One region of the Halomonas aquatica genome, then DNA from elsewhere that is predicted to be linked to it. Evidence: predicted binding sites of a transcription regulator. Region 1 holds the regulator's gene; the other holds the start of a gene.
What was found. Region 1 encodes FNR, which switches genes on or off when oxygen is low (the NO sensors DNR and NnrR bind a similar motif). Its sites were predicted from a motif close to TTGATNTANATCAA; they were not measured.
Positions count from the first base shown of each region.

Region 2: ABE960_RS11835 (cation-translocating P-type ATPase) is a predicted target of FNR. The motif match lies at 2,140-2,153, and genes of this name have one in related genera.

Region 1 covers NZ_JBEGCJ010000002.1:505,513-509,704, reverse strand. The annotation lists gene ABE960_RS05555 (3'-5' exonuclease) at 1-427, shown strand, start outside; gene ttcA (tRNA 2-thiocytidine(32) synthetase TtcA) at 522-1,430, shown strand; gene fnr (fumarate/nitrate reduction transcriptional regulator Fnr) at 1,553-2,296, opposite strand; gene hemN (oxygen-independent coproporphyrinogen III oxidase) at 2,375-3,736, opposite strand; gene ABE960_RS05535 (sulfite exporter TauE/SafE family protein) at 3,831-4,192, opposite strand, start outside.
Region 2 covers NZ_JBEGCJ010000005.1:128,692-132,883, forward strand. The annotation lists gene ABE960_RS11825 (PEP-utilizing enzyme) at 1-1,301, shown strand, start outside; gene ABE960_RS11830 (PEP/pyruvate-binding domain-containing protein) at 1,298-2,119, shown strand; gene ABE960_RS11835 (cation-translocating P-type ATPase) at 2,357-4,192, shown strand, end outside.

The DNA.
Region 1 (4,192 bases):
TGACCTGCGGCTGGCGCGCCCCGCCAGCCTCTGCGGCGACTCGATTCGACTCCATGGCCTGCGTGGCATCGACCTGGACGATGGAACCGGCATCGACGAGGCACTGGCGCAGTTCCTGGACTTCGTCGGAAATCGACCCCTGATCGGCTGGCGCCTGGATGTTGACCTGGCCATCCTCAACCGCTACCTGCGGCCCCGGTTCGGTTTCGACCTGCCCAATGCCGGCATCGACGTGGCGCAGGCTTATTATCGCCAGTTGCGTCGCCGCTGCCCCGAACTGGACATCCGGCCGCACTTCGAGGAGGTGGCCGAGCGTCTGGGGGTGCCGGTGATGGGGCGGCACACGGCGCTGGGTGATGCCGTCACCACGGCGTTGATTCACCTGCGCATGGCGCACAGCCTCTTGCAGGCCGAGCGTTTCTGCTGATTCCTGGCGCGGTCCGGTGCCGTTTCGCCTGGTCGCGGCGAGGATGGTAGGATAGTCGCCCGTCATTTCCAGCCGCCCAGGCAGCGCCGAGACCATGCAAGACGCCCTCATGTTCGACCCCCGCGACTCCGCTTCCCGCCCCGCCGAACCGGCGACCCTCACAGAAGGCCTCGATGCGCGAGGCAAGCGCGAATTCAACAGGCTGCAGAAGCGGCTGCGTCGGCAGGTGGGCAATGCCATCATCGACTACGGGATGATCCATGAGGGGGACCGGGTGATGGTCTGCCTCTCCGGGGGAAAGGACAGCTATACCCTGCTCGAGATCCTGCGCAACCTGCAGCGCAACGCACCGGTGAACTTCTCCCTGGTGGCGGTCAACCTGGACCAGAAGCAGCCCGGCTTTCCCGAGCACGTGCTGCCCGATTACCTGACGGGCATCGGGGTCGATTATCGTATCCTCGAGCGTGATACCTACTCGGTGGTGAAGGAGAAGACCCCTGAGGGCAAGACCACCTGTGCCCTCTGCTCTCGGCTGCGGCGCGGTTCCCTTTACGGCTTCGCCGAGGAGATCGGTGCCACCAAGGTGGCGCTGGGGCATCATCGCGAAGACATTCTCGAGACCCTGTTTCTCAACATGTTCTTCGGCGGCAGCCTCAAGGCGATGCCGCCCAAGCTGCTCTCGGACGACGGCAGGAACATGGTCATCCGCCCGCTGGCCTACTGTCGGGAGGCGGACATCGCAGAGTTTGCCCGGCTGATGGAGTTTCCGATCATTCCCTGCAATCTCTGCGGCTCCCAGCCGAACCTTCAACGCCAGGTGGTCAAGGAGATGCTGGCGGAGTGGGAGAAGACTCACCCCGGACGACTCGAGAGCATGTTCAAGGCCGTCACCAACGTGGCACCTTCGCAACTGGCAGACCGGGCGCTCTTCGACTTCACCGGCCTCGAGGAGAAGCAGGACCGCATGCAGGCCGACAGAATCGACCTCCACAACGAGCCGTAGAGGTCCGCGCGGTCAAGAAAAACCCCAGCGACTGGAACGGTCCGCTGGGGTTTTTTCTGGGCAGAGATGAGTAGTTGTCGAGGTGAAGAGTGGTCGTCGAGGTCGGAAATTGATGGGCGCTCTCAACGGCAGCCTTCCTGCTCGGCCACCTCGATCAGCGCCTCAAGGTCGAGGATGTTCACCTCGCGGCCGGACACGGCCACCAGACCCTGGGTCTGGAAGCGGCCCAGGATGCGACTGACGGTCTCCACCGCAAGCCCCAGGTAGTTGCCGATATCGGCACGGGACATGGACAGCCGGAAACTGAAGGGGGAGTAACCGCGGCGACGGAAGCGGTCCGACAGGTTGGTGAAGAAGGTGGCCAGGCGCTGGTCGGCGGTCTTTCGTGAGAGCAGGCGCATCATGCGGCGATCGTCGCGCATCTCCTTGCTCATGCTGCGATAGAGCTGGCCCCTTAGCTCCGGCAGGGTCTCGGAGAGGGCTTCGAGCCGGTCGAAGGGGATCTCGCAGACGGTGGTGGTCTCCAGCGCCACCACTGTGCCCGGATAGCTTGCCTCACCGATGCCGTCCAGTCCTGCCAACTCGCTGGGCAGATAGAAGTTGGTCAGCTGTTCCTCGCCGCCGCCCTCGGTGGTCATCTGCTTGAGACTGCCGGAGCGCACTGCAAAAACGCTGGTGAAAGGGGTGCCCTGACGGAACAGCGAATCTCCCTTCTTCAGCGGTGCGCGACGGCGGATGATGGCATCTAACTGGTCCATGTCCTGCAACTCGAGCGCCAGCGGCAGGCAGAGGGAACTGAGGCTGCAGGTCTGACAGCGGGTCTCGTTCAATAGTGTACGGGGGCTGCCGGTAGCGGTGTCGGCCATGCTGTCCTCCATGAATGACGACTCCAGCCACAGTATGGAGGGATTGTCGCCCATCGGCAAAGTCCTCCTCGACATGCCTCAGGAGGCGTGTGATGACTGCCTGGGCAAGGGCGTGAGGGGATAGGCGTCGAAGGCCGTGGCCAGTTGGCGGACCAGCAGCCGTCCCTTGGCCGTGACAAGGAGTCGCTGGTCCTGGCGTTCGACGAGTCCCTCCCGCTCGGCCACTGCCAGGCGCCACAGGGGTTCGGCGAGATGGGCCTCGGCGTCCAGGTCGAAAGCGTCGCCGAGGGCCGCCAGATCCAGGGTGAGTTCGCTCATCAACGTCTCGATGGCGGCGCCGCGCAGCCGGTCGTCCAGGCTCAGTCGGTGTCCGGCGGCGGTGGCCAGGCGGCCCTGGTCCAGGGCCGCCTCATAGGCCTCCAGGGTCAGCGGGTTGCGGACATGCAGGTCCTCCAGGCGGGAGACGGCCGTGACGCCCAGCCCCAGCAGGTCATGGCGCTCGCACTTCCTCCCCGCCAGCCGGTCCTTGGTCAGGCGGTCGTCACTCCGCGCGAAGCGCTCCCTGCCAAGATGGACATAGCCCGCGGCGGCGAGCATCCGGTAGGCCGTATCCATCATCGCCAGGGTCTCCTGTGGGCCGGGTAGCTCCGCGATGCGGATGTGTCTCTGGATCGGGAAGCGTTCGGGATGGTGGCGGTAGTGAAACAGCGACAGCCGTTCCGGCGCCATGGCGATGACCTGCGCAAGCGTGGCGGTGAAGCCGTCCCGGGTCTGGCGGGGAAGGCCGATGATCAGGTCCAGGTTCACGGAGTGGAACCCCAGCCGTTCTGCCTCGTCGATCAGCTGCTCGGTCAGACCGCGTCCCTGGATGCGGTTGATCGCCTGCTGGACCTCGGGATCCAGGTCCAGCACCTCCAGGCTCAGGCGGTTGAAGCCCAGCGCTTCCAGATGACGCAGGGTGAGGACATCCGCCTCACGTGGGTCGATCTCGACCAGATATTCCCTGCCTCGATCGCTGGCCAACCGGAAGCGGGCATCCAGTCGATCGATCAGGTCACTCAGCTGGTTCAGGCCCAGGAAGGTGGGAGTGCCCCCACCCCAATGCAGGGAGCGGACTTCCCGTGCGGGATCCAGGTGGCGACGGATCAGGACCATCTCCCGGTCGAGGCGTGAGAGATAAGACTCGGGAAGCCGGGTATCCGAGGTGATGACCGGCTGGCGGGTGCAGTGAAAGCAGGCCTGCCGGCAGAATGGCAGATGGACGTAGAGTGCCAGGGGGCGTGCCGCCGCATTGCTGTGCTCCAGCGCCTGGCGATAGTCCTCGGCACCGATATCGTCACTCAGCGCATGGGTGGTGGGGTAGAAGGCATAGGCGGGGGCCGGCGACGCCGCTGAGAAGAGGGCCCCGTCACGGTCGGCGGCTGACGCGCGAGCAGGCATGGTCTGCACTCCGCTGGAACATGCCCTCATGCTAGTGACATGGATCTCGAGCCGCGTTGAGCTGTGTCAAGCTAAGCCGGAATCGCCGCCGGCGTCAGTGGGTCCCTGTGGCGGGAAGCAGCGTCCATACCTGCCATAGGGCGAAGGCGATGATCGATAGCGCGGCGAGGGTCCGGGTGGCCGGGTGGCGGATCAGGGAGCCAAGCTGGCGAGCCGCCAGGCCGGTGGCCAGCAGGGCAGGCAGGGTGCCGAGGCCGAAGGCGCCCATCAGGGCGGCGCCCCGCCAGGGATCGGCCATCGCCAGGCTCCAGGCCAGCATGGAGTAGACCAGGCCGCAGGGCAGCCAACCCCAGACGGCCCCCAGAGCTAAGGCCTGGGGGATCCTGACGACCGGCATCAGGCGACGCCCCAGCGGTTCGAGATGCTTCCAGAGTCGGCGTCCCAGGGCCTCGACCC
Region 2 (4,192 bases), on a different contig from region 1:
CACATCAGGCGCTTCTGGCCGTAGACCCCGCCACATTGTCAGACGACGAACTGATGACCTATGTCGATCGTTGCCGAGACAACCTGCAACGCATGATTCATCAACATCACAGTTTCAACCTGGCGGCGATTCTTCCGGTGGGCGATTTCATGGCCCATGTCGGCGCATGGACAGGCCTGCCGATGGGCGAGTTTCTCGCGCTGACGCGTGGATCGGCACCGGAATCCGCCGGATCCTTTCCGGAGATGGATCGACTGGCCGAGGAAATACGCAACAGCCCGGATGCCCGCAAACTCCTGGAATCCGGTCAGGCGAGTGCGGACATCCTCGAACGGCTCTGCAATCAGCCGAGTTCGCTGGGTAAAGCGACGAGAGACTATCTTGGCGTGGTCGGCGACCGACTGCTCAACAGCCTTGATACCGGCGAACCCTCGGCCATCGAAGTGCCCGAGGCGCTAATCGCCCGGATCAGGATGGCCGTACAGCAGCACGAGCATCAGGACGTGGCCGTGACCGAAGCGGAAGTGTCCAGGCTGCGAGAGAAGATTCCCTCCGAACACCGCGCCCAGTTCGATGAGCTTCTCGACGAGGTGCGTCTGATGTCGCGGCTGCGTGACGAGCGTGGCTTCTACAGCGACGTCTGGGCGGGCGGTGTCATGAGACGTGCGCTGCTTGCCGCCGGAGCGAGGCTTGCCGCACAGGGTCGGATCGAAGCGGCGGCACATCTCGTCGAGGCAAGTTACAAGGAAATCCAGGCCCTTCTCAGCCGAAATGGCGGCCCCGGTGCTGCGGAACTCGCGGAACGCGCCAGGTATCGCAAGGAGCAGCGTGCCGAGAATGCGCCTTCTGAACTTGGCGATCCCGCCTCTCCGCCACCCCCCATGGACGGCCTGCCACCAGAGGTGATACGTGTGATGACCGCCCTGGGGACGGCCATTCAATCCCTCGGGGCCGAGCCTCAAGACAATCGCGACACTACCGTCGTCAAGGGAATCGGGGCAAGCCCCGGCACCTACAGTGGGATCGCGCGTGTCATCGACAGTACCGAAGATCTCGGTCGCCTCGAAGAGGGTGATGTGCTGATCACGGCCGCGACCACCGATTCCTTTAACATCGTCCTTCCCCTGCTCGGGGCCATCGTCACGAATGCAGGCGGCCTGCTATCCCATGCCGCCATCGTGGGGCGAGAATATGGCATCCCCGCCGTCGTCGGGACCCGCAACGCCACTGCGCGGATCGCGGACGGAACACCTGTGACAGTGGACGGAACGACAGGCGAAGTCCGGTTTGACGCTCCATGACACCGATTCCATTGTCGTCGGCCTGCGATGAGCAGGCCTACGGCGGAAAGGCGACGCAACTCGGCGCGGCGATCCGCGCCGGGCTTCCTGTGCCCGAAGGTTGCGCGCTCGACACCGCGTTCGTTGATGCGATCGCATCGGATGACCCCGGCGCACGGGCGGAACTTGCTGGAATATGTGCGCAGATACCCGGTCCGGTGGCGGTCAGATCCTCGGCCATCGGCGAAGACTCGGGTGGTGCGAGTTTCGCCGGACAGCATGCTACCGTTCTCAACGTCATGGGTTTCGAGGCTGTGTCGGACGCGGTTATGGTAGTGCGGAAATCGGCGTGGACGGAGTCTGCCCGCGCGTATCGCGACCGAGTCGGGGTGGACACGGACATACGCATGGGCGTGGTCATTCAGCGTCTTGTCGCCGCGGAGGTGGCCGGGGTGCTGTTCACCTGCAACCCCGTGACCGGACAAGACGAGCGTGTCGTCGAGGCCGTGTGGGGGCTGGGTGAAGCGGTTGTGCAGGGTCTTGTCATCCCCGATTGCTATCGCATGGATCGTGCCGGATGCCTCATCGAATGCCGCCCAGGCGTCAAGGATATCCGTATTCAGCGGTTGCCCGGAGGCCTGACCGCCAAGGAAGCCGTCGCGGAGCATCTTGTCGAGCATCCCTGCCTGGATGCGGAAAAACTGGCTGCGCTGCACGTTCTTGTGTCGCAGTGCGAGAGCGTGTTCGGTACTGGTCCACATGACATAGAATGGGCGTTCGAGCGCGAGATTCCGTACCTGCTGCAATTACGCCCGGTGACGAAATACTCGTCGGCCTGATCTGAAGTAGCCCCCAGCTTTTGTTCTTCATCAATCAGCGAGGTGTCCTCGGAGTTCCAGCGAGGGATTGAATCCTGATCCGACAAGGCTGAGATAGTAGGCGACAACCACACCCCAGAACCCGGCCGGCGAAATCGATTGTATGGCTCTGTAATCTCCCGCATTGATGCCAACATGTATGTTTTACGCAAGCGAGTCATGTAGAGTCACTCTGACGCGGGAATTAGAGGCCGGACCATGACCAACCAAGAAAGCCATGACGCCGCTTCCGACGTTCAACCTTTCCAGTCACAGGCCCAGGGCCTCGAAAGCCCCGAGGCGGAACGCCGTCTCCGGGAGTACGGCCCCAACAAGCTGCCCGAAGCGCCACTTCCCGGGCTCGCTGCGATTTTTTTCCGGCAATTTCTAAGTCCCTTCATCTATATTCTGCTGATTGCCGCGTTGGTCTCTTATTTCCTGGGACAGCTATCTAATGCCGTCTTTATCATGGCCGTGTTGCTGCTCAACGCCATCATCGGCACTATCCAGGAGTATTCCGCCCAGCGCTCGGCGTCCGCCCTGCGCAACATGGTGCGCGGCGAGGCCCACGTGATCCGCGACGGCATCGCCCGGCGCATCGATGTCGAGGCACTGGTGCCAGGGGATCTGGTGCTGCTCTCCTCCGGCGACAAGGTGCCGGCGGATATCCGCCTGGAGACCAGCCAAAGCCTGAGCATCAACGAGTCGATGCTGACCGGCGAATCCCTGGCCGTGACGAAGAACGCCCAGGCTGAGGTTCCGCATGAGGCGCCGCTGGCGGAACGGTCCAATCAGTGCTTTGCCGGCACGACGGTGACTCACGGCCGTGGCCAGGGGGTGGTCACCACCACCGGCCTCGATACCGAACTGGGCCATATTGCCCATGCAGTGAACGACACCGAGTCGTCTGAGGCACCGTTGATAATTCGTATTCGCCGGTTTACCTACCAGATGGCCGGCGCCATCGCTGTTGCGCTCCTGCTGCTTGTCGGCTTGATGTTCGTGCGCGGGGGTTACGGCACCGAAGGCATGATGCTTATGGCCATCGGCCTGGCGGTGTCCACGATTCCCGAGGGCCTGCCCGCAGCGCTGACGGTGGCCCTCGCCATCGGCATGCGGCGCATGGCCCAGCATTCGGTGATTATCCGCAGGCTGGTGGCGGTAGAGGCTCTGGGCTCCTGCACCTTTATCTGTTCCGACAAGACGGGGACCCTGACCGTCAACGACCTTACCATCCGACATGCCGTCCTGGCCGACGGCTCCACCTACAACATCACTGGCGAGGGGGTGGCCCCGGGTGGCGAGGTTATCGGGGAAGACCCCTCCCGGCTCGAGGACATGTGCATTACCGGCCTGCTGGCCAACGAGAGTTACCTGGATTATTCCGGCGGCGAATGGGTCTCGGACGGGGATATCGTGGATGTCGCCTTCCTGGTGCTGGCAAAAAAACTGGGGCTTTCGCTAAGCGATATCCGGGAACGGCGGGCCCGGCTGGATCTGATTCCCTATGAATCCGAACGCGCCTTCAGCGGCAGCCTCAATAAAGGCGACGAACACGAGCATTATGTCCTGCACGTGAAAGGCAGTCCCGAAAAATTGCTGAACATGTGCAGCCATATGAGCATGCCGGATGGAGATGTCCCCCTCCGCAGGGCCGCCATCGAGGCCCAGTTCGAAGACCTGGCAACCCGGGGCTATCGCATGATTGCCCTGGCGCGGTATCACACGGATGACGAGGCGGCCATCGAGCATCTGGGGCAAATGACCTTCCTGGGCATGGTCGCCATGATCGACCCGGTTCGCCCGGAGGCCAAAGAGGCTGTGCAGCGCTGTCGCCAGGGCGGCATCCAGGTGGCGATGATCACCGGGGACCACCCCGCCACGTCCCGAGCCATCGCGCTGGAGTTGGGCCTGTGCCGGGAGGAGGATCCGGTGGTGACCGGCGCCATGATTCGCGAGGCCACGACTAAAGGCGTCAAGGCCCTGGATGACCTGATCCGTCCCACCCGCGTATTTGCCCGAATCGAGCCCACCCAGAAGGAACAGATCGTCGAC